Regions from separate parts of the Hydrogenophaga sedimenti genome, predicted to be linked through region 1. Evidence: predicted binding sites of a transcription regulator. Region 1 holds the regulator's gene; the other holds the start of a gene.
What was found. The regulator sigma-54, encoded in region 1, starts transcription at its own class of promoters, with help from an activator protein. The targets are predictions, from matches to a motif close to TGGCANGNAANCTGCTTT.

Region 1 (11,564 bases):
GTGCGTCGCCAGCTGCTGGAAGAAATCGCTGCCGTCGCTGCCATCGGCCATCTGCGCGCTCTCGCGGCCCAGGCCCGCCTCGGGCGCAGGTTTGGCGCCCACGGTGAAGGTGCGTGGCGCGCGGCCACCGCGCTCGACGGCGCGCTCCTGCGCATTCTGTCCGGCCACACCGGCGGCCGCGATGCGCTCGCCATAGGGCGGGTTCAGCAGCATCACGCCGGGTCGATCCGTCGGCGGCATGCGCTGCAGCGCGTCGCCGCCACGCAATTCCATCGCGAACGCCACGCCCGCGCGTTCGGCGTTGCGCTGCGCGAAGTCGACCATGCGGAACGCGACGTCGCTGCCGAACACGATGGGCTTGCGCCCGGCCGGCCAGTCGCGGCGCTGTTTCGCGGCCTCGTCCTTGAGCGCGTGCCAGACGTGCGGCTGGAACGGCAGCAGCTTCTCGAACGCAAAACGGCGCTGCAGGCCCGGCGCCACGTGCAGCGCGATCTGCGCCGCCTCGATCGCCACCGTGCCGCTGCCGCAGCAGGGGTCGTACAGCGGCACGATGTCGTCCAGCGTGGCCGCCTCGGCGCCGTTCCAGCCGGTCGCCGCGATCATGGCCGCCGCCAGGGTTTCCTTCAGCGGCGCATCGCCCTTGTCCTCGCGCCAGCCGCGCTTGAACAGCGGCTCGCCCGAGGTGTCGATGTAGAGGCTGACGGTGTCGGTGGTCAGGTGGGCGTAGAGCCGCACGTCGGGCCAGGTGGTGTCGACGCTGGGCCGCTCGCCGCGCCTGTCGCGAAAGCGGTCACAGACCGCGTCCTTGATCTTGAGCGCCGCGAAGTTCAGGCTCTTGAGCGGGCTGTGCTGCGCCGTGATCTCGACCTTGATGGTCTGCTGCGGCGTGAACCAGATTTCCCAGGCGATCTCGCCGGCGGCCTGGTACAGGTCGTTCTCGCTGCGGTAGCCGCCGTGCCAGAGCTGCACCAGCACGCGCTGCGCCAGCCGGCAATGCAGGTTGAGCTTGAGCGCGTCGCGCCACGAAGCCTGCAGCGCCACCCCGGCGCGCCACTTCTGCACCTCGGTCTCGCCGGTGATGCGCGTGACCTCGGCGGCCAGGTAGTCCTCCACGCCCGCGGCGCAGGGGAGGAAGAGTTGAAGCTGGTTCATGAATGGAAACCTAATGGACAAACACAGCACGTTCGGCACAGACCCCTTCCAGCGTGCACCACGGAACCGGCTTTGCCGGGCCGTTGGTGCAGCCCCCTGGGGGGTGACGCGAAGCGGCGCAGGGGGTTACAAAGCTTTGCGCAGGTTCGCGGGCGCGATGCGCAGCGCCTCGCGGTATTTCGCGACCGTGCGGCGCGCGCACTCGATGCCCTGCTCCTTGAGCAGGTCCGAGAGCTGGTTGTCCGACAGCGGCTTGGACGGTTCTTCGGACGCGATGAACTGCTTGAGCAGGGCGCGCACCGCCGTGCTCGACGCGTTGCCACCGGTCTCGGTGCCCAGGCTGGAGCCGAAGAAATACTTCAGCTCGTAGGTGCCGAACGGCGTGGCCATGTACTTGGCGGTGGTGACGCGGCTGATGGTCGATTCGTGCAGGCCCAGCTCGTCGGCGATCTCGCGCAGCACCAGCGGGCGCATCGCCAGTTCGCCGTGCATGAAGAAGTTGCGCTGGCGCTCGACGATGGCCGAGGACACGCGCAGGATGGTGTCGAAGCGCTGCTGGATGTTCTTGATGAACCAGCGTGCTTCCTGCAGGCGCTGCTGCATCGCGGCGTGACCGGCTTCGCCGCCACCGTCGCGGCCGCGCCCGCGCATGGCGTTCGCGTAGACGTCGTGCACCCGCAGGCGCGGCATGACCTCGGCGTTGAGCGTGACCTTGAAGCCGCGGCCGGCGCGCGTGACGATCACGTCGGGCACCACCACGTTGCGTTCGACATCGACAAAACGCCGGCCAGGCTTGGGCTCCAGCCGCGCGATCAGCGCCAGGCCGGAGCGCACGGCCTCGTCGTCCTGTCCGGTGCTCGCGCACAGGCGCTTGACATCGCGCTTGGCGATCAGCTCCAGCGGCTGCTCGCAGATCGCCAGCGCGGCCCGCGCCGCGGGCGTGTTGCGCAGTTCCAGGATCTGCAGCCGCAGGCATTCGCCCAGATCGCGGGCGCCGACGCCGGAGGGCTCCATCTGCTGCAGCCATTGCAGCGCCGTGCCCAGCCGCTGCTCGATCGCCTCGACTTCTTCGAACGGCGGTTCGGCTTCGGCCGGCGCCGAGGCGGTCAGGTGCCAGCAGGCCCGCGCCAGATCGTGCAGGCTCTCGTCGAGGTAACCGTCGTCGTTGAGCGACTCGATCAGGAAATACAGGGCCGCAGCATCTTCGTCCGACAGACGCAGGCAGCGCGCCTGCTCGTGCAGGTGGTCCTGCAGGCTGACCGGCTCGCGGGCCAGTTCGGCCGCGGTCGCGGTTTCGTCGTCGCCGCCGGACGCGTTGTTGTTGCGCGCCGGCGCGTCGCCGCCCCACTCGCTGTCGTCGGGCGCCATCTCGACCGTGCCGTCGCCTTCCCAGCTCTCTTCCACCGGGGACGCGCCGTCGAGCCGGCTCTCGACCTCGTCGGCGCCCCCGCTCTCGGACGACTCCGTGGACGAGCTGCGTGTGTCGGCGTCGGGCAGGCGCGGCTCCGGCGCGGTTTGTGCCGCCTCCGCCAGTTGGTCGGCGGCCACGACCGGCGCATCGGCAGCCTCGACGCCGAACTCTTCGCGTTCGGCCGTTTCTTCCCCGCGGTCGAGGAAAGGGTTCTCGTCGAGCATCTGCTCGACTTCCTGGGCCATTTCGAGCGTCGACAGCTGCAACAGCCGGATCGATTGCTGCAGCTGGGGGGTGAGGGCGAGATGCTGCGAGACCCGCAGCGAGAGACCTTGCTTCATCCGCTCAGGGCATCACATGCGGAAGTTTTCGCCGAGATAGACGCGGCGCACCTCGGCGTTCTCCACGATCTCGGCGGTGGTACCGCTGGCCAGCACCTGACCATCGCTGATGATGTAGGCGTGGTCGCAGATGCCCAGTGTCTCGCGCACGTTGTGGTCGGTGATCAGCACACCGATGCCACGCGACTTGAGAAAGCTGATGATGTGCTGGATTTCCAGCACCGCGATCGGGTCGATGCCGGCAAAGGGTTCGTCCAGCAGGATGAACCGCGGACGGGTCGCCAGCGCACGGGCGATCTCGACCCGGCGGCGCTCGCCGCCCGACAGCGCGGGCGCCGGCGAGAGACGCAGATGGTCCACCCGCAAGTCCTTGAGCAGCTCGTCGAGGCGGCCACGGATCTCGTCTTCCGACAGCCGCTCACCCTGCTCGTTGTGCTGCAACTCCAGCACGGCGCGCACGTTCTGCTCGACCGTGAGCTTGCGGAAGATCGACGCTTCCTGCGGCAGATAGCCCAGACCCAGTCGGGCGCGCCGGTGGATCGGCAGGGATTCGATGCGGGCGCCGTCGAGCAGGATCTCGCCGCCGTCGGCCCGCAGCAAGCCCACGATCATGTAGAACGACGTCGTCTTGCCGGCACCGTTGGGTCCGAGCAGCCCGACCACCTCGCCCTTGTCGACCGACAGCGAGACGTTCTTGACCACCTTGCGGCTGCCGTAGGCCTTCTTCAGACCATGGACCTCCAGGCGGCTCTGGCTCGCCACGGCGCCCGGTGGGCTGGCGGAGGTTCCGCTCACTTCTTGGGCTCGGTGATCTTGACGCTGGGGCGCAGCGTGGCCGGCTCGGCCGACGGCTGGGGAGGCGGCGTCTTGCCCGCTTTTTCCTCTTCGGGAATCGGCGTCAGCATGGCGCGCACACGGCCGGACGGGTTGGCCGCCGTCTTGCTCTCGGCGCCGCCCTTGACGGTGAAGACCTCGGTCTGGCTGTTGTAGAGGATCTCGCTGCCCACGCTCTGGTCATTGAGCTGCGTGCCACGGTAGCGGCGCAGCACGGCGCGGCCGGTGAACAGCACGGTCTGGGCCTTGCTGTCGTATTCGATGCGGTCGCCTTCGCCTTCGATCCACTCGTCCAGGGCTTCGCGCTTCTGGCGGAAGAATCCGGGGGTGGCGGGCGTGCCCACCAGCAGGCCGAGCTGGTTGCCCTGGGTATCCTGGCGCACGTCCAGCTTGGAGCCGCGCATCACGATCGTGCCCTTGGTCAGCACCACGTTGCCATTGAACACGCTGGTCTGGCGGTTCTCTTCGTAACGCAGGGCATCGGCCTCCACGTTCATGGGCTTGTCCTTGTCGGCTTTTTCCGCCTGCGCCGCCCAGGGGGACAGCAGGCCGGCGGCCGCAACAAACAACCAGGCGATCGGACGGGAGGGTTTGACGTGTTGGTGCATGGCTTTTGGGGGCACAGATCTTGCATTCATTGTAGCGGTGCCAAGCGCAATTCGTGCCCTTGACAAGAGACGATTCCTGTCCGGAAACGGCAAGGCCCGCGCAGGGCGGGCCTTGTGCGGTGCCGGCGGACCGACGATCAGCCCTTGCGGGCCTCGGCGATCAGCGAATCGGCCACCAGCAGGGTCTTGGGACCCTGGCCGGGGATGTAGAAACGCCCGGCGATGCCCAGGGCCGGCGTGCCCTCGACCTGGTAGGCGTCCTGCAGGCCGACGGCCTTCTGGGCCGACTTGACGGCCGCGCCGTCGTAGATGGCAGTGAACTTCTCGCGGTTGACGCCCTGTTTCTCCACCCAGGCCAGGATGGCCGGGGTCGTGGTCAGCGGCAGGCGCTCTTCGTGGTACGCCTTGAACACCTTGCCGTGCAGCTGCTCCAGCAGGCCCATGGCCTCGAGCGTGAAGTACAGGCGCTGCATCGGCACGAAGTTCTGGTTGAAGGCCACCGGCATGCGGCGCACGGTCACATGCGGCGGCTGCTTCTTGATCCACTCGCTGAACACCGGCTCGAAATTGAAGCAGTGGATGCAGCTGTAGGCGAAGAACTCGACCACTTCGACCTGGCCCGCCGGGCTGTCGGTGGGCGCCGGCTTGGCCAGCCTGGTGTAGTCCGTGCCTTCCTTGAAGGCCACGCGCTGGGCCAGGGCGGGCGACAGGCCCAGACCCGCCGCGGCGGCGGCACCGGCGGCCATCAGGCCGCGGGAAAATTCTCGACGTTGCATGGATTCAAACTCCTTGAAAAGACCCGGTTCAGGCTCGCCCGACCGGGAAAAGTTCCCCCGGGGCCGGCGCAGGCTCAGCGCTGCACCCGCACCAGCGCGGCTTCGACGCCATTGGTTTCGAGCTGCTCCCGCGTCGCGTCGGCCATGCCCTTCTGGTTGAAGGGCCCCATGCGGACCCGGTACACCTGACGCCCGTTCTGCTCGCGTTCGGTGATCGAGGCCTCCATGCCCAGCATGGCCAGGCGCGCCTTCTGCGCCTGCGCCTCTTCGGGCGACTTGAAGGCGCCGGCCTGGACAAAGTAGCTGAACGGATCGGCACCCGCGGCCGGTGCCGGATCGGCACCCGGCGCACCGGTCTTGGCCTTCACCAGATCGCCCAGCGGGTCGGCACCCGGCTTGGCAGACGCGGTGTCCTTGCCATCCTTGGCGGCATCGGGCTTGGCTGCGTCGGGCTTGGCGGCGTCTTTCCCGTCCTTGTTGTCCTTGCCATCCTTGGCCACGGCAGCGGCCTCGGTCTCCGTGGTCGCGGCGGGAGCCGGCGGCGTGGGCAGTGGCGGAGCCTTGTTGACCAGCCCGGCGTTCGGGTTCCAGCCCTTGTTGCGTTCGGCCTCGGCGGCATCTTCGGCCGGCTTGCGCGTCACGCCCCGGTCCACGAACGGCACCGGCACGCGGGTCACGTACACCGCCACCGACAGGGCCAGGCCCAGACCGATGAGCAGGCCGACCACGAAGCCGACCAGGGTTCCGCCGCCTTGCGCTTGCGCCTGAGAAAGAAGTTTTTTCATGGAATCGGGGGATCTCACATCTTCTGCGGGGCACTCACGCCCAGCACTGCCAAGCCATTGTGCAACACCTGCGCGGTCGCCCGGACCAGCGCCAGGCGCGCCAGCTTGACCGCTTCGTCGTCCACCAGGATGCGCTCGGCGTCGTAGTAGCTGTGGTACGCGGCGGCGAGTTCGCGCAGGTAGAAGGTCACATCGTGCGGCGCGAAGTCGGTGGCCGCCGAGGTCAGCATGGCCGGGTACTTGGCCAGCAGCAGCATCAGCGACTGCGCGGCCGGCGAGTCCAGCGGCGACAGGTCGACACCCGCCAGCGTGGCCGCGTCACCGCCCCACGAAGCCAGCACCGAGCAGATGCGCGCATGGGCGTACTGCACGTAATAGACCGGGTTGTCGTTGTTCTTCTGCACCGCCAGATCGACGTCGAAGGTGTATTCGGTGTCGGGCTTGCGGGACAGCAGGAAGAAGCGCACCGCGTCCTTGCTGGTCCATTCGATCAGGTCGCGCAGGGTCACGTAGCTGCCCGCGCGCTTGCTGATCTTGACCTCTTCGCCCCCACGCACCACACGCACCATGGTGTGCAGCACGTAGTCGGGGTAGCCCTCGGGGATGCCCACGCCCGCGGCCTGCAGGCCGGCGCGCACCCGCGCAATCGTGCCGTGGTGGTCGGTGCCCTGGATGTTGATGACCTTGCTGAAACCGCGTTCCCACTTGCTGATGTGGTAGGCCACGTCGGGCACGAAGTAGGTGTACGAACCGTCGCCCTTGCGCATGACGCGGTCCTTGTCGTCGCCGTAGTCGGTGGACTTGAGCCACAGTGCGCCGTCCTGCTCGTAGGTCTTGCCGGCCTCGACCAGTTTCTTCACCGTCGCGTCCACGCGGCCGCTGGTGTAGAGGCTGGATTCGAGGTAGTAGTGGTCGAACTTGACCTGGAAGGCCTGCAGGTCCAGGTCCTGTTCGTGGCGCAGGTAGGCCACGGCGAACTGGCGGATGCTGTCGAGGTCGTTCACGTCGCCGCTGGCGGTGAATTCGCGGTCGTCGGCGTGCACCGTTTTCTTCGCCAGGAAGTCGTTGGCGATGTCCTGGATGTAGTCGCCGTTGTAGGCCGCTTCGGGCCATTCGGCATCGCCCGGCTTGAAGCCCTTGGCGCGCAGCTGGGTGCTGGTGGCCAGGGTGCCGATCTGCACGCCCGCGTCGTTGTAATAGAACTCGCGGTGGACGTTCCAGCCCTGGGTGCTGTAGAGGCTGCAGATCGCATCGCCCAGCGCGGCCTGGCGGCCGTGGCCCACGTGCAGCGGGCCGGTGGGATTGGCGGAGACGAACTCGACCATCAGGCGCTGGCCGTTCGAAGGCTGGACTCCGAAGCCCTGCGCCGCCTCCAGCACCTCCCTGACGATCTGCTGCTTGGCCGCGGGCTTCAGGCGCAGGTTGAGGAAGCCGGGACCGGCGATCTCGATGTCGGCCACCCACTGCTGGTAGACCGGCAGGGCCAGCAGTGCGGCCTTGAGCGATTCACCGACCTGGCGCGGATTGAGCCTGAGCGGCTTGGCCAGCTGCATGGCGGCCGTGATGGCGTAGTCGCCATGGGCAGCGACCTTGGGCGATTCGAAGGCGGCCTTGTCGCCGGCGCCGGGCGTGAGCTGGTCCAGCGCATGAGCGAGGCCGGCCAGCAGTTCCTGTTTGATCTTGAGCATAGGGCAGCGATTTTAGGTGGCGGGCGGGCCGACACCGCCGGACGGTGCACTGGAAAACCCGGGGCGCCCCGTCAGAAAGCCTTAAGAAAAAAAGGTGTATCGTGCCTGCGCCCGATCCCGGGCTCATCCCTACCCAAAGGCAAGACATGAAACATCTGCTGACCCTGATCGCCCTGACTGGTTCCCTTTCCATGGCCATGGCCCAGACCGCAGCCCCCGCTGCTGCCCCGGCCAAGGCGCCTGCCGCGGCTCCTGCCGCTGCGGCAGCACCCGCCGCCAAGGCCCCGGCGGCCGCGCCCGCCGCCGCACCGGCTGCCGCCGCTGCAGCTGCCCCGGCCGCCGAAAAGAAGCCGACCGAGCAACAGAACCGCATGAAGACCTGCAACGCCGACCCGAAGGCCAAGGCCCTCAAGGGCGACGAGCGCAAGACCTTCATGAAGGGCTGCCTGTCCGGCGATGAAGCCGCCGCCGGTGGCAACAGCCAGCAGAACAAGATGAAGACCTGCAACGCCGACGCCAAGACCAAGGCACTCAAGGGCGACGAGCGCAAGAAGTTCATGAGCACCTGCCTCAAGGGCTGACCCCCCTGCGCCGCTGACGCGGCTTCCCCCCTGCTGCGCGGGGGGACCACACCTGCGGCCCGGCGAAGCCGGTTCCGCGGTGTGACTGGGCAAGGCACCTCGCTCCTGCTGCGCCTTGCCGTGCAGACCACTAGTTTGATTTCTGCGGCAGTGCGGCGTGCGCCGCGTCCTTGACCGCCTGTGTAAGCCGTTGTGCCGACAGCGGTTCGCGCGCCCAGTGTTGCCAGTACAGGGCCACGTCCACCGTCGCGCCCGGCAGCAGTTCCTGCATCCCGGGCCGCCCCGGCAGATGCTGTTCGGGCACCATGCCCCAGCCCAGTCCCAGTTCGATCGCTTTCTCGAAGGCGTCCACCGCCGGTGCGTAGTGGCGCGGGTAATTGGGCTGGCTCAGGCCGAAGTGCTGTTTCAGGAACGCGTCCTGCAAGGCATCCTTGCGGTTGAAGATGATGGCCGGCAGGGCCAGCAGCTGGTGCGGTGACACTGCACCGGAAGGCGTGCGGCACTGCGCGACCATTTCGGGCGCCGCCACGCAGCAGTAGCGCGCCACGCCGAGCGGTTCGGCCACGCAGCCGCGCATCGGCTCGGCCAGCGCCGTCACGCAACCGATCACATCGCCACTGCGCAGCAGCGCGTGCGTGTGGTCCTGGTCGTCGATCACCACATCCAGCAACAGGCGGTGCCGCTGCAGCAGCGGCGCCACGCCGGGCAGGAACCAGCCGGAGACCGAATCGGCGTTGATCGCCACGCTCAGGCTCTGCCAGCCATCGCCGGCCCGCGCCGCATCGCCGCGCAGTCCGGCCAGCAGATCGGTCTCCATCAGCCGCACCTGCTTCACATGCGCCAGCAAGGCCTGCCCGGCCACGGTCGGACGCACCGTCTTGCCGCGCACCAGCAGGCGCTGGCCCAGTTGCTCTTCCAGCGACTTGATGCGCAACGACACCGCCGCCAGGGTCAGGTTCAGCGCCTGGGCGGCCGGCCCGAAACCGCCGTGTTCGACCACGGCGGCCAGGGCATCGAGGGGGCGGGCGTCTAGCATGAATCAATTATTTCTTGAGTGATCTCATTTTAAGTTGAATCCATTTAACAAAAGACCGGAAAGGCACACACTGCCGCCATCGCATTCCTTCTTTCCACGGATTCCAGAACCATGACCCTCGCTTTTCCCACCTTCACCTCCGGCATGGTGCTGAGCCTCTCGCTGATCATGGCGATCGGCCCGCAGAACGCGCATGTGCTGCGCATGGGCCTGCAGCGCCAGCACCTCTGGCTCACCGTGGCCGTCTGCGCGCTGGCCGACGTCGTGCTGATCTCGCTGGGCGTGCTGGGTCTGGCCCAGCTCGGCGGCCTGTCGGACAAGCTGCTGGGCGCGCTGGTCGGCGCGGGTGTGCTGTTCCTGGGGGTGTACGGCTGGCAGGCGTTCCAGCGCTTCCTCCATCCGCGCCAGCCCGCCGAGGCCTCCCAGGGTCACCACACCCCCGCCCCGGTGACGCAGCGCCAGGCCATCCTGTCGGCGCTGGCGTTCTCCTGGCTCAACCCGCACGCCTGGCTGGACACCGCCGTGCTGATCGGCACCGCCTCGCTGGCCTACGGCCAGGGCAGCAAGGTGTTCGGCCTGGGCGCCGCCACCGGCTCGCTGGTGTGGTTCCTGCTGCTGGGCGCCGCCGCCTTCTGGCTCGGACGCCGGCTGAATTCGCTGCACATCTGGCGTGTGCTGGACGGCGCGGTTGCGCTGATGATGTGGGGCACGGCCGCCTGGCTGCTGGCCGGACTGATCTGACCGAAGGAGCTGCGATGACCACCACCCGCCCCGCCGACGCCCCCGTCACCATCTTCGGCCCGGACTTCCCTTTCGCCTACGACGACTGGCTGGCGCACCCGCAGGGCCTGGCCACGCTGCCGGCCAGCGCGCACGGCACCGAGGTCGCGATCGTCGGCGCCGGTATGGCCGGCATGACCGCGGCCTACGAGCTGATGAAGCTCGGCCTCAAGCCCGTCATCTATGAAGCCTCGCGCATGGGCGGGCGCCTGCGCTCGCAACCCTTCGAAGGCGGCCAGGGCGTGGTGGCCGAGCTGGGCGGCATGCGCTTCCCGGCCTCATCCACTGCCTTCTTCCACTACGTGAACCTGCTGGGCCTGCAGACGAAACCCTTCCCCAACCCGCTCACGCCCGCCGCGGGCAGCACCGTGGTCGACCTGGAAGGCCAGACGCACTACGCGCGCACGCTGGCCGACCTGCCGCCGCTGTTTGCCGAGGTGGCCGAGGCCTGGGCGGGCGCGCTGGCAGAGCTGGGTTTCGGCGACCTGCAGCAGGCGCTGCGCCAGCGCGATGTGCCGACGCTGAAGGCGCTGTGGGACCGCCTCGTGCCGCTCTGGGACGACCGCACCTTCTACGACTTCGTCGCGCAGTCCGACGCGTTCTCGAAGCTCTCGTTCCGCCACCGCGAGGTGTTCGGCCAGGTCGGCTTCGGCACCGGCGGCTGGGACTCGGACTTTCCCAACACCATGCTGGAAATCCTGCGCGTGGTGCTGACCGGCTGCGACGAAGACCAGCACCTGATCGTGGGCGGCGTGCAGCAGGTGCCGCTGGGTCTGTGGGCGCACGCGCCCGCGCAAATCGCGCACTGGCCGGCCGGCACCACGCTGGCCCGCCTGCACGGTGGCGCCACGCGGCCGGGCGTCACCGCCATCCGGCGCGTGAAAGAGGGCGAAGCCGCCGGCCAGCTGGCCATCACCGACAGCTGGGGCACCGAGCGCCGCTACCCCGCCGTGCTGGTGACCTGCCAAAGCTGGCTGCTGACCACGCAGATCGCGGTCGAAGAATCGCTGTTCTCGCAGAAGCTGTGGATGGCGCTGGACCGCACCCGCTACATGCAGTCGAGCAAGACCTTCGTGATGGTCGACCGCCCGTTCTGGAAGGACCTGGACCCCGCCACCGGCCGCGACACGATGAGCATGACGCTGACCGACCGGCTCACGCGTGGCACCTACCTGTTCGACCACGGGCCGGACCAGCCGGCCGTGATGTGCCTCTCCTACGCGTGGATGAGCGACGCGCTCAAGATGCTGCCGCACCCGCCCGCCCGGCGCGTGCAGCTGGCGCTGGACGCGCTGCGCAAGATCTATCCCACGGTGGACATCGCCGGCCACATCGTCGGCGACCCGATCACGATTTCGTGGGAAGCCGACCCCTATTTCCTCGGCGCCTTCAAGGGCGCCCTGCCCGGCCACTACCGCTACAACCAGCGCATGTACGGCCACTTCATGCAGGACACGCTGCCCGCCGCCGAGCGCGGCATCTTCCTGGCCGGCGACGACATCTCGTTCACGCCGGCGTGGGTCGAGGGCGCGGTGCAGACCTCGCTGAACGCGGTCTGGGGCATCGTCCACC
Region 2 (11,564 bases), on a different contig from region 1:
TGCGCCCGCGCCGGCGTGAGGCCCACGCCGGAGGTGATGAGGTTGGTGTAGTAGCCCAGCAGGTGGGCTTCCTGCACCAGCTCTTCGAGGTCGTCGCGCAGCAGCGGCTCGCCACCGGAGAAGCCCAGCTGGGCCGCGCCGAGCTTGCGCGCCTGCGCCATCACGTCGACCCACTGCGCGGTGCTCAGCTCCTCGGTGACCTTCGCGTGCTGCGTCGGGTTGTAGCAGAAGACGCAGTGCAGCGGACACTTGTAGGTCAGCTCCGCCAGCAGCCACAGGGGCGGACCGGCGGGGATGGGGGCGGCACTCAGCAACTCACTCGATCCAGCCACGGCGTTGACCTTCCTCCAGCAGCGATTTCACTTCCGGGCCGATGCCCTGTGCGTTGAACGTGGCTTCGAGCTCGCCCACGATGGCATCGACCGAACGCTCGCCATCGCAGCGCTTGAGGATCTCCGCCGCGCTCGGGTTGAGCTGCACCATGCCTTCGGGATAGAGCAGCACCCAGCGGTCCTGTGCCGGTTCGAACTGCAGGCGGAACTTGCGCGAGAGCTTGGGCTGGTCGGGCAGGGTGGTCGAGGTCATTGGCAGGCTTTTTCAATCGCGTCGAGCATGGTCCACAGAATATCCAGCTTGAACTGCAGGATGTCCAGTGCACGGTGCTGCTGCTCGCGGGTCCTGAAATGGTCCAGCGTCACGCGCAGGCCGTGCTCCACGTCGCGGCTGGCCAGCGGGATGCGGCTGCGGAAGTAGGTCAGGCCGTTGGCCTCGATCCAGGGGTAGTGCGTGGGCCAGGTCGCCAGGCGGTCCTTGTGGATCTGCGGGGCGAACATCTCGGTCAGCGAAGAGCACACGGCTTCCTGCCAGGGCGCCGTGGCCGCGAAGTGCACATAGGCGTCGCAGGCAAAGCGCACGGCCGGCACCACATGCTGCAGCGACCACAGCTCCTCGCGCGACATGCCCACCGCTTCGCCCAGGCGCGTCCAGGCCTCGATGCCGCCGGCGGCCGAGCCCTGGTGATCGCCGTGGCCGTCGTGGTCGAGGATGCGCTCGACCCACAGGCGGCGGTGTTCGCGGTCTGGCATGTTGGCCAGGATGGCCGCGTCCTTGCGCGGGATGCAGATCTGGTAGTAGAAGCGGTTGGCCACCCAGCAGCGGATCTCGTCGGGTGTGCATCCACCGGAATTCATGCGCACGTTGAACGGGTGGTGGATGTGGTAACTGCGGCCCTTGTCGCGCAGCTGGGCTTCGAACTCTTCGGGACCCCAGGCCGGCAGGCCGGTGTGGGGGCGGGGGTGGCGGGCGATCTCCATGGCGGGTCAGAAGGTGATGTCCATGCCGTCGTGGGCGACCTCGATGCCGTGCTGCGTCAGCAGGGCACGCTCGGGCGAGTCTTCCACCAGCATGGGGTTGGTGTTGTTGATGTGGATGAGGATCTTGCGCACGCCGGCGGGCAGGCGGTCGAGCTGTTCGACCATGCCGCCGGGGCCGCTCTGCGGCAGGTGGCCCATGTCGAGCGCGGCCTTGGCCGAGAGGCCCAGGCGCTGCATCTCGTCGTGGGTCCAGAAAGTGCCGTCGACCAGCACGACGGCACAGCCGCCCATGAGTTCGATCAGCGCGGGCGTGACTTCGGCCAGGCCGGGCGCGTAGAAGGCCTTGGCGCCGTTGGCCGGGTTGGTGACCAGCAGGCCGATGTTGTCGCCGGGGCGCGGGTTGCCGCGGAACGGCGAGTACGGCGGCGGCTTGGACGACAGCGAGACGGTCTGCAGCTGCAGGCCGGGCAGGGCGGGGATCGCGACCGCGCTGCCGTCGATCGGCAGTTCCTGCTTCGCGGTGCTGCAGTAGTGCGAAAGGATGCCCGTGATCGGGAAGCCGCTGCCGATGTCGGAGAAGACCTCGGGCGTGGCCAGCAGCGGCAGCGGCGTCTTGCGCTCGCGCAGCATCAGCAGGCCGGTCACGTGGTCGATCTGTGCGTCCATCAGCAGCACGGCGGCGATGCCGCTGTCGCGGATGGCGCGCGCGGGTTGCAGTTCCGGCGTCTCGCGGATCTGCTGCAGGATGTCGGGGGATGCGTTGACCAGCAGCCAGTCCTGGCGGTTGTCGCTGATGGCGATCGATGACTGGGTGCGGGCCCGCGCGGTCAGGGTGCCGCGGCGCAGGCCGTCGCAATTGGGGCAGTTGCAGTTCCACTGGGGAAAGCCGCCGCCGGCCGAGGAGCCGAGAACGCGAATGCGCATAGACTGGATTGGCACGCCGCGGGGGTACCGCCCGTGCAGGGGTCAGTGGAAAAGAAAAAGGCGCACGTGTGAAACACCCGTGCGCCTGAGTTCGCTATCGCTGGTGGTCAGCGGTTGGCGATGTACATCGTGATTTCGAAACCGAAGCGCAGGTCGGTGAAGGCGGGCGTGGTCCACTGCATGTTGTGTCTCCAAGATTGAGGTTGGCATGAATCATGACTGCTGACTTGCCTGCACCGTTGCAGTCCAAGCCGCACCCGATGAAAAGCAATATCGATGCCACCAAGTCCGGTCACTGGCGGCGCCAGCGCGACCTGGCGGTCGGTGCGCCGCACCACATGGCCTGGCACCTCGGGGGAAACCCTGAGGGGCCAGCCTGGCTGTTGCTGCACGGCGGGCCAGGCAGCGGTGCCAACCCGGGTCTGATGGCGCCGCTGGATCTGACGCGCCAATGGGCCATCGCGCCCGACCAGCGTGGCAGTGGCGCGAGCCGGCCGCGCGGCGCCACCCGCCGCAACCACACGGCGGCGCTGGTGGCCGACCTCGAGCGTCTGCGCATGCATCTGGGACTGGCGCGCTGGTCGGTGCTGGCCGGGTCGTGGGGCACGGTGCTCGCACTGGCCTATGCGCAGGCGCACCCGCAGCGGGTCGAGCGCCTGGTGTTGCGTGGCGCGTTCGCGGTGTCGCGGCGCGAGGTCGGAGGGCTGCTGCAGGCGCGCAGATTCGGGAAAACACCTAAGGTGCCAGAGTGGCTCTGGCCCTGTTCGCGCAGCCGTTCGCTGCCGGCCTTGCTGGTCCGTCTGCGCCAGGTGCTCCAAAGCGTGACACCCGGTGTTGCAGCGCTGGGCGTGGCGCGGCGCTGGGGACAGCTGGAGGCCCGTGCCGCGGCCCGCGGCATGTGGCGCGCCCTGCTGCACGCGCCGCGGCCGGCGCCCGCGCTGCGGGTCGCCTGGGCCACGCAGCGGCGGCGCGAACGCCGGGCCTGGGCAGACTTCCAGCGCCGGGGCTCGCGCGCCGACCGCAGCGACCGGGCGCTGTGCGCCAAGTTCCGCATCCAGGCGCACTACCTGCTGCACCGCGGCTTCGTGCGGCCCGGCCAGCTGGACCGTGCGGTGATGTCGCTGGCACAGACGGGAGTGCGGGTGGACTGGGTGCATGGCCGGTACGACATGGTCTGCCCGCCGCAGAACAGCCGGCGCTGGAGTGCCATCGGCCAGCGCATCGATGCCCCGCGGGTGTCGCTGACGCTGACCACGGCCGGTCACCTCGGTCACGAACCCGCCACGCTGGTGGCGCTGCGCGCGCGGGTGAGGCGCGCATGAGGCGCGGGTTCCGGTTGTCGTGGAGTCGGGCGGCCCTGTGGCTGACCGCCCTGCTGTGGTGGCCGTCGCTGCAGGCGGCGCAGGAATGCCGGACGCTGGAGCCCGTGCCCTGGCGCGCCGTGGTGCCGGGGGTCTGGGTCTGGCTGCCGCCGGAGCATGGCGATGTGACGCCGGCCAACGGCGGTCACGTCATGCCGGTGAGCGTGCTGATCGCCGGCCGTGCCGCGATGGTGATCGATCCGGGACCGAGCCAGGCGCACGGTCTGCGCCTGCGCCGCTCGCTGGCCTGCCGCTTCGGTGCCCGCGTGCGCTGGATCGTCAACACCCACGCGCACTCGGAGAACACGCTGGCCAATTCGGCCTTCGCCGAGGACATCGCCGCGCACCGGGTCGAGGTGCTGGCCAGCGGGCCGACGCGCGAAGGCATGTCGCTGCGCTGTCCGGACTGTCTCGTGAGCCTGGTCCACCGCGCCGGAGAGCGGGCCATGGCCGGGACTCAGATCGTGTTGCCCACGCGCACGCTGTCCGAAGGCGAGCTGTTGCGGGTGGGGCGCCTGCGGCTGCGGGTGATGCGTGTGGAACACGGCCACACCGAGGGCGATCTGGTGCTGTGGGAGTCGCGGACCAGGGTGCTGTGGGCCGGCGGGCTGGCGTACCAGGACCGTGTGCCCGAGCTGGCGCAGGGGCAGTTGCAGGGCTGGCTGCCCGCGCTGGACCGTCTGCAGGCGCTGGCGCCGCGCCATCTGATTTCCACCGTCTGGTCGAGTTCACCCGGGGACGGTGAACCGCCGCCGGCCCTGCCCGCGACACGCGCCTATCTGCAGGCGCTGCGCGAGGCCACGCTGCGGGCGATGGACGAGGGCGTGCAGCCGCAGGACACCGGGCGTGTGGCGCTGCCGGCCTTCAGCGACTGGGCCGGCTACGGGGCGCGCCACGGTTTCAACGTGCTGCGCGCCTGGCGCGAACTGGAGCCGGAGTGGATGGACCGGCTGCCCTCAACCCAGGACGTCGGGCGGTAGCAGGTTCTTCTTGCGGTAGATCGTGTTGCGCGAGACGCCCAGCGCCTTGGCCGCCGCCGACACATTGCCCTTGTGCTGGCGCAGCATCTGCGCCATCGCGCTCAGGGCCACGTCCTGCAGCTTCTGTCCGTCCACCGCCGGTTCGGGCATCGGCGGCGTGCTGGGAAACTCGGGCAGCGACGAGGGCTCGCTGACCTGGATCGGAGTGCTCAGCCGCTGGGCGATCGGGTGCGGCAGGCCGTGCTCGAGTTCTTCGAGGAAGTCGTCGGGCAGATGGACCATGTCGATCAGGCCGTCGTTGCCCACCATGACCACCGCCGTGCGCAGCAGGTTGTGCAACTGGCGGAAGTTGCCAGGCCAGTGGTAGCGCTTGAAGATGTCCATCACCGGCGGCGCAATGCCGATGTGCTGGCCGGTCTCGGCCAGCGACTTGACGATCTTCTGCACCACCAGGTCGAAGTCGGTGCGCTCGCGCAGCGCCGGCAGGCGCACCACCAGACCGTTGAGGCGGTAGTAGAGGTCTTCGCGGAAGTCGCCGCGCGCGATCATGTCCTTGAGGTTCTTGTGGGTCGCGCTGACGATGGCGACGTCGACATCGACCTCCTTGCCGGCGCCCAGCGGGCTGACCTTGCGTTCCTGCAGCACGCGCAGCAGGCGCGCCTGCAGGTGCTTGGGCATGTCGCCGATTTCGTCGAGGAACAGCGTGCCGCCGTTGGCCTGCAGGATCTTGCCGATCGAGCCCTTCTTGCGGGCGCCGGTGAAGGCACCTTCTTCGTAGCCGAACAGCTCGGACTCGATCAGGTTGTCGGGGATGGAGGCGCAGTTGACCGAGACGAAGGGCTGGCCCGAGCGGTTGGAGTCGCCGTGGATGGCCTGCGCCAGCAGGTCCTTGCCGGTGCCGGTCTCGCCCAGGATCATCACCGGGATGTCCTTGCCCGAGACCATGCGCAGCTTGTGGATCACGGCCGACACCTGCGGGTCCCCGGTGTCCAGGTACTGCAGCGTCGACAGGTGCGATTTGCGCGGCACCGGCCGGACCGCCGGGGCCGGGGTCGGCGCGGCGGCGGCCTGTTCTTCGGCCTGCTGCGGCGTGACCGGCGCGGAGCGATCGGCCGACCAGGGGTTGGCCGCCTTGACCTTGACCCGGCACCAGACCGCCACGCCGTTGTGCAGCACCAGTTGCTTGGGGGTGGGCAGGGTGCCGCTGAACAGGTCGATCAGCGACGAGATCGGGATGCCGAACAGCGACGAGAACGTGTGGGCCTTGAGCGCGGCGAACGGCAGGCCGATCTGGAACTGCGCGCTGCGGTTGGCGGAGATGAAGCGACCTTCGGGCGAGAACACCGCGATGCCCTCGACCAGCGTCCCGAGAAATTCCGAGCGGGTGTGGAAGTGCACCCGGATCGCCTTCGGGAAGATGTCGGCGAACATGTGGTTCTCGATCATCTGCGCCGACATGCGCACCAGCGCCAGCGTGTGCTGGTGGAAGCTGCGCTGGTCACCGGTCACGTCCAGCGCGCCGATCACCTGGCCATAGGGGTCGAAGATCGGCGAGCAGGAGCAGGTGAGGAACTTGTTGGCGTTGAGGTAGTGCTGGTTGCCGTGGACCGTCAGCGCTTCCTCTTCGGTCAGCGCGGTGCCGATCGCGTTGGTGCCCTTGGTGCTTTCGGACCAGTCCATGCCGGGCATCAGGGCCACGCGCGAGGCTTTTTCCAGGAAGTCCGAGTCGCCCAGGGAGTGCAGCACCATGCCCTTGGCCGAGGTCAGCAGCACCATGCTGTGGGTGTTGGCGATCTGGTCGTAGAGCGTTTCCATGACCGGCGCCGCGTGCTGGAACAGGAACCGGTTCTCGTCCAGTGCATTGGTCAGGTCGCCGCGCAGCGGGCTGGAAAAATCCGGTTCCGACTGTTCGGTGATGCCATAGGCGCGCGAACGCTGGTGCGACTGACCGATGGCGTCGCGACCGACCGGGTTTCCGACCGAAGGGGGCATGTCGACACGCTCCCCGCCGGAGGGCGTGTACGTGGCGGCACTCATGTTGTCTCCTGAGTCTGAAGGGAAACCCCCCCAGTAATCCATTGTCCACATCGGCTCTTGCGGGCCGGACTGAATGGGCTGATTGTCGTTGTCGTCTTGGGTCATGTGATTTTCTTCATATCTGTGCCACGAATCAACAGCGGGAATCCCCGAATGAAACAGGTCGTGGCAGATGCCTCCTTTCGGTACAAAGCAATTCCCCGGCCATCACCATCCGGTGGGCTTGTGGGGTGCGGGTGTCACATCCGACCCCTCTGGCACAGACGGGTGATTCAATTTGGAACACTTTTCCGGTGTCACCTGACCGGGGTCTGCGGCCAGACTTGGCTCCTGCGGTGGGTGCGGTCGTGGCCTGCTTATTGCTTTTCAGGGTCTCAGTGACCTTTTTTGATTCCGGAGACAACCCCATGAAGTCGATTTTTTCTTCCCTTTTCCAGCGTCGTGCAGCCCAGGCCCTGGTGCTGTCCGCCGCCGCCCTGGGCGCCGTTTCGGTGATGGCCCACGGTGACGTGACGCCCCAGGCGGTCGACACCCACACCCTGCCCCAGCTGGGCGAGAAGTGGCTCGAAGCCAACCCCTACAACGAACAGAGCCCGGCGCGCGCCGAAGCGCTGCGCATCGGCACCTCGGCGTTCAACCAGAACTGCGCGCGCTGCCATGGCCTGGAGGCCATCTCCGGCGGCATCGCGCCCGACCTGCGCAAGATCGACAGCGAATGCCTGGGTCTGGCCGATGCCGGCAAGAAGGCCGCCTGCTTCAAGGAAATGGACGACTACTTCCTCTCGACCGTGCGCCGTGGCCGCACCCGCGACGGCCGTGTCTACATGCCGCCGTTCGAGGCGACACTCTCGCAGGAAGCGATCTGGACGATCCGCACCTACATCGAGACCCGCCGCGTTCCCTGAACCCGGGATTCGGCCGGGCCGCAGCACCAGAACACACAGAGACAGAGACAAGACCCATGACCGATACCTCCAAGAAAGCACAACGCCAGGGGCTGCGCCGCCGCGAAGCCCTGGCCTTGCTGCCGCTGCTGGCCGCCCCCTGGCCGGCGCTGGCGCAGACCGACCTGACCGATCTGGAGCGCGTGCGCGCCACCGGCACGCTCAAGGTCGCCGTCTACAAGGACAACGCGCCGTTCTCCAGCGGCCCGGTCGCCGACATGAAGGGGCTGGACGTCTCGCTGGCCGAGGCGCTGGCCCGCAAGATGAATCTCAAGCTTTCGCTGCTGCCGTTCGACGCGGGCGAGAACATGGGAGACGACCTGCGCAACATGGTCTGGCGCGGCCACTACCTGGGTTACGGCCCGGCGGACGTGATGCTGCAGGTGCCGGCCGACCGGTACCTGGCCAACGCCAACCCGCAGGTCGCGATCATCTCGCCCTACATGCGCCAGTCCAACGTGCTGCTGCACGACACGCGGCGGCTGGCCGATGCGGCCTCGCCCGAAGACCTCAAGGGCCAGGCCCTGGCGGCCGAGAAGGGCTCCGGTGCCGCCAGCGTCCTGATGGGTTACGGCGGCGGTCTGCTGCGCAACCAGGTTGCGATCTTCAACTCCGGTGTCGAAGCGGCGCAGGCGGTGCTCGATGGCAAGGCCGTGGGCGCTTTCGTTTCGCGCGCGCAGGCCGAGTCGGTGCTGTCGCGCCAGCCGGCGGCCGCGGCCCAGTTCCGCATCAGCAAGATCACCTTCAACAACGGCATCGTCGACAACGGCTGGCCGGTGGGACTGGCGATCAAGTCGTCCAACAAGAACCTGGGCGAAGCGCTGGACACCGCGATGAAGGCGATCCGCGAGAGCGGCGAGATGCTGGCGATCTTCAAGCAGCATGGACTGACGCTGACCGCGCCTTGATCCCTCCGCGCCGCGCTGCGCGCGTCACCCCCCAGGGGGCGATGCCTGCAGCCCGGTGGAGCCGGTTCCGCGGCATCCTGGACCCCAAAAGCCTGATCGAAGCGATCAGGCTTTTTTTCTGGTGAGCTTGCGGTAGACGGTTGCTCGGCTGATGCCCAGGGCGCGGGCGGCTTCCATGACGTTGCCGCGGGCGTCTTCGACGGCGCGGCGGATCAGGGCGGCCTCGACGTCCTTGAGCGGCATGCTGTGGCTGGCCGGGCGGGCGGCGCCGGTGACGCGGCCCGGACCCTGGGCCAGCAGTTGCAGGCGCAGGCCGGACCAGAGCGGTACCTCGAAGGCCTGGCGCTGCGAGCGCGCGGCGTCAAACAGGCTGTCGGTCGGCACCGCAAACACTTCGCTGCAATGCATCGCTCCCTGCTGCGGCATCAGGCCCAGCATGTCGGTGGCGGCCCGGTTGGCGCCGGTGATCCGGCCTTCGTCGTCGACGCAGACCAGTCCGTCGTTGTCGTCGCCCAGCACCCGGCCCGGCCAGTTCAGGCGCAGCAGCAGGCGGTGCGGGCGCGAGGTGGTCAGCGCGTTTTCAATGCTGCGAGCCGACTGCGTCACCAGGTGCTTGAGCGCCGGCTGCTCGGCCACGTCGATGCCGGTCAGGTCGAGCATCCCGACACAGTGGCCATCCGGCCCCCAGATGGGGGCGCCGGCGCAGCTGAACACGCCGGTGTCGTTGAAGAAGTGTTCGCCCCGGTGCAGCCAGACCGGCTCCTGGTCGGTCAGCGTCGTGCCGATGGCGGTGGTGCCGACGGCCGACTCCGACAGGTCGACGCCGACCCGGGCGATCGCGGCCGACCGGGGATTGCTGCGGTCGACCGGTCCGTCGACATCGATCACCGTGCCGCGGGCGTCGGTCAGGATGGCGAAGTAGCGGGTGTGCACCATGGCGCGCGACAGCGAGCGGATCACTGGCGTCGCGGCCTGGATCAATGGCTTGGTGGCTTCCAGCGCCAGCCGCATGTCGCTGGTGTTCACCGGCTCGAACACCACCCGCTGCTGCGGCTGGTGTCCCATCGCCAGGCAGCGCCGCCAGGAGCGTTCGATCGAGGGCGCCAGCCAGGGCGTCGGTCCGTTCTCCCGGGCGTCCAGCACGGCATGCCGGGCGCGCTCGATGAGGGCCAGTCGCTGGTCGGGGGGCGTGGGAGTCTGTGCGTTAGGGGTCACGTCGGCCTCTGCGATCGGGGACAGTAGTGTTGCAGATTGCGACAGGGGTGAACACTTTGTCGACCCCTGCGCCTGCGCAGCACCTGTTCCGCAAATCACGTGCCACGCGTTCCCGTGAAACAGACCGGCGCATCGGGCTGGTCGTCCCGGGGCTGGATGCGGTCCTTGGCCGGACCGACCTGGGTATCGCGGGGCAGGGCGACGCCGTTCTTCACCGCCAGCACCTCGGCCATGATGCTGACCGCGATCTCCGAAGGCATCTTGCTGCCGATGTAGATGCCGATCGGCCCGCGCATCGTGGCCAGGCTCTCGTCGGTCTGGTCGAAGTGTTCGATCATGCGGGCGCGGCGCGCCTCGTTGTTGCGGCGCGAACCGATGGCGCCGACATAGAAGGCTTCGGTGTCCAGGGCTTCGAGCAGGGCGAGGTCGTCGAGCTTGGGATCGTGGGTCAGGGCAATCACACAGGTGCGCCGGTCGACCGCGAATTCGCGCACCACGTCGTCGGGCATGCCGGTGACCAGCTGCGCGGCCGGCACGTTCCAGCCGCCGCGGTATTCCTCGCGCGGGTCGCAGACGGTGACCGAGAAGCCGCAGAAGACCGCCATGGTCGACAGGTACTCGGCCAGCTGGCCGGCGCCGATCAGCAGCATGCGGTACTCGGGGCCGAAGGTGTTGCGCAGGATCTGGCCGTCGTCGCTCAGGGCTTCGGGCCGCTCGCAGGGCGCCACCGTCACCTGGCCGCTCGCCAGGTCGGTGCAGCGCAGCATCAGGCGACCTTCGCCCAGTGCCTGCACCAGCGCGGCCAGCACCGCCGGATCGGGGTTGAATTCGAGCATCAGCTCCAGCGTGCCGCCGCAGGGCAGGCCGAAGCGGTGGGCTTCGTCGGCGCTGACCCCGTACTTCACGCGCTCGGGCGGACCATCGGGAATGTCGTGCGTCGCCGTCGCGGCTTGCGCATCGGCGTGCCGGCGGTAGCGGTAGATCAGGTCGTCCTCGATGCAGCCGCCCGAGACCGAGCCGACGACCGCGCCGGTTTCGCACAGGGCCATGATCGAGCCGACCGGCCGGGGCGACGAGCCCCAGGTGCGGATCACCGTGGCCAGCAGCGCGCGGCGCCCTTGCCGCCGCCATTGCAGCAGCTGGCGCAGGACGGTGATGTCGAGGTTTTCCATGAAAGGTCTCCGGGGCGAGGCGGTCGTCGTCGGGGGGGGAGGCTCAACGATTGAACCACCACAGCGCCAGCAGCACGGCCGCGCCCGCGACCCAGACCCAGGTCGGAATGCCACCGCTCCGGGCCGCCGCAGCAGGCGCCGCCGGGGGAGCTCCAGCGTCGGCGGCAGGGGCCTCGGCCGCCGCCTGCGCCGCGTCGCGCGCCGCATAGGCCTCGGGATGGGCCTTCTGCATCGCCTCGTCGAAGCGCTTGAAGAAGTCCTCGGCCATCGACTTCGCGGTGCCGTCGATCAGTCGCTGGCCCAACTGGGCGACCTTGCCGCCGACGGTGGCGTGCACCTTGTAGTCCAGTTCGCAGCCCGTGCCGGCGGGCGTGAGCCTGACTTCGGCCGTGCCCTTGCCGAAGCCGGCCACGCCGCCCTGGCCCTCGAAGTTGATCTTGTAGGACTCGGGCGGGACGATGTCGGAGAGCAGGATCTTGCCGGCGAACTTGGCCGCGACCGGGCCGATCTTGAGCGCCATGCCGACCGCGTACTGGTGGTCGCCGCTGGCCTCGACCTTGTCGCAGCCAGGGATGCAGGCCTTGAGCACCTCGGGGTCGTTCAGCGCATCCCAGGCCTGTCGCTGGGAGATGGCGAGAGAGCGGTTGCCTTGCATGTCCATGGGATGGTTCCTCTTTGTTGTGGGTATGGGATGAAGGGGTCAGCGGCGC

Region 2: pedF (cytochrome c-550 PedF) is a predicted target of sigma-54. The motif match lies at 6,964-6,981, and genes of this name have one in related genera.

The regions. Positions count from the first base shown of each region.
Region 1 covers NZ_JBPZHA010000001.1:530,503-542,066, reverse strand. Annotated here, with positions in the region: gene ACS5NL_RS02520 (THUMP domain-containing class I SAM-dependent RNA methyltransferase) at 1-1,152, opposite strand, end outside; gene ACS5NL_RS02515 (RNA polymerase factor sigma-54) at 1,279-2,904, opposite strand; gene lptB (LPS export ABC transporter ATP-binding protein) at 2,917-3,699, opposite strand; gene lptA (lipopolysaccharide transport periplasmic protein LptA) at 3,696-4,346, opposite strand; gene ACS5NL_RS02500 (thiol:disulfide interchange protein DsbA/DsbL) at 4,484-5,122, opposite strand; gene ACS5NL_RS02495 (SPOR domain-containing protein) at 5,197-5,907, opposite strand; gene argS (arginine--tRNA ligase) at 5,922-7,595, opposite strand; gene ACS5NL_RS02485 (PsiF family protein) at 7,742-8,176, shown strand; gene ACS5NL_RS02480 (HTH-type transcriptional regulator ArgP) at 8,307-9,212, opposite strand; gene ACS5NL_RS02475 (LysE/ArgO family amino acid transporter) at 9,324-9,953, shown strand; gene ACS5NL_RS02470 (flavin monoamine oxidase family protein) at 9,968-11,564, shown strand, end outside.
Region 2 covers NZ_JBPZHA010000009.1:200,978-212,541, reverse strand. Annotated here, with positions in the region: gene pqqE (pyrroloquinoline quinone biosynthesis protein PqqE) at 1-332, opposite strand, end outside; gene pqqD (pyrroloquinoline quinone biosynthesis peptide chaperone PqqD) at 316-585, opposite strand; gene pqqC (pyrroloquinoline-quinone synthase PqqC) at 582-1,313, opposite strand; gene pqqB (pyrroloquinoline quinone biosynthesis protein PqqB) at 1,320-2,237, opposite strand; gene pqqA (pyrroloquinoline quinone precursor peptide PqqA) at 2,345-2,419, opposite strand; gene ACS5NL_RS16070 (alpha/beta fold hydrolase) at 2,498-3,559, shown strand; gene ACS5NL_RS16065 (MBL fold metallo-hydrolase) at 3,556-4,578, shown strand; gene ACS5NL_RS16060 (sigma-54-dependent Fis family transcriptional regulator) at 4,555-6,615, opposite strand; gene pedF (cytochrome c-550 PedF) at 7,023-7,520, shown strand; gene ACS5NL_RS16050 (substrate-binding periplasmic protein) at 7,577-8,467, shown strand; gene ACS5NL_RS16045 (helix-turn-helix domain-containing protein) at 8,573-9,682, opposite strand; gene ACS5NL_RS16040 (XdhC family protein) at 9,778-10,854, opposite strand; gene ACS5NL_RS16035 (SRPBCC family protein) at 10,898-11,515, opposite strand; gene ACS5NL_RS16030 (vWA domain-containing protein) at 11,555-11,564, opposite strand, start outside.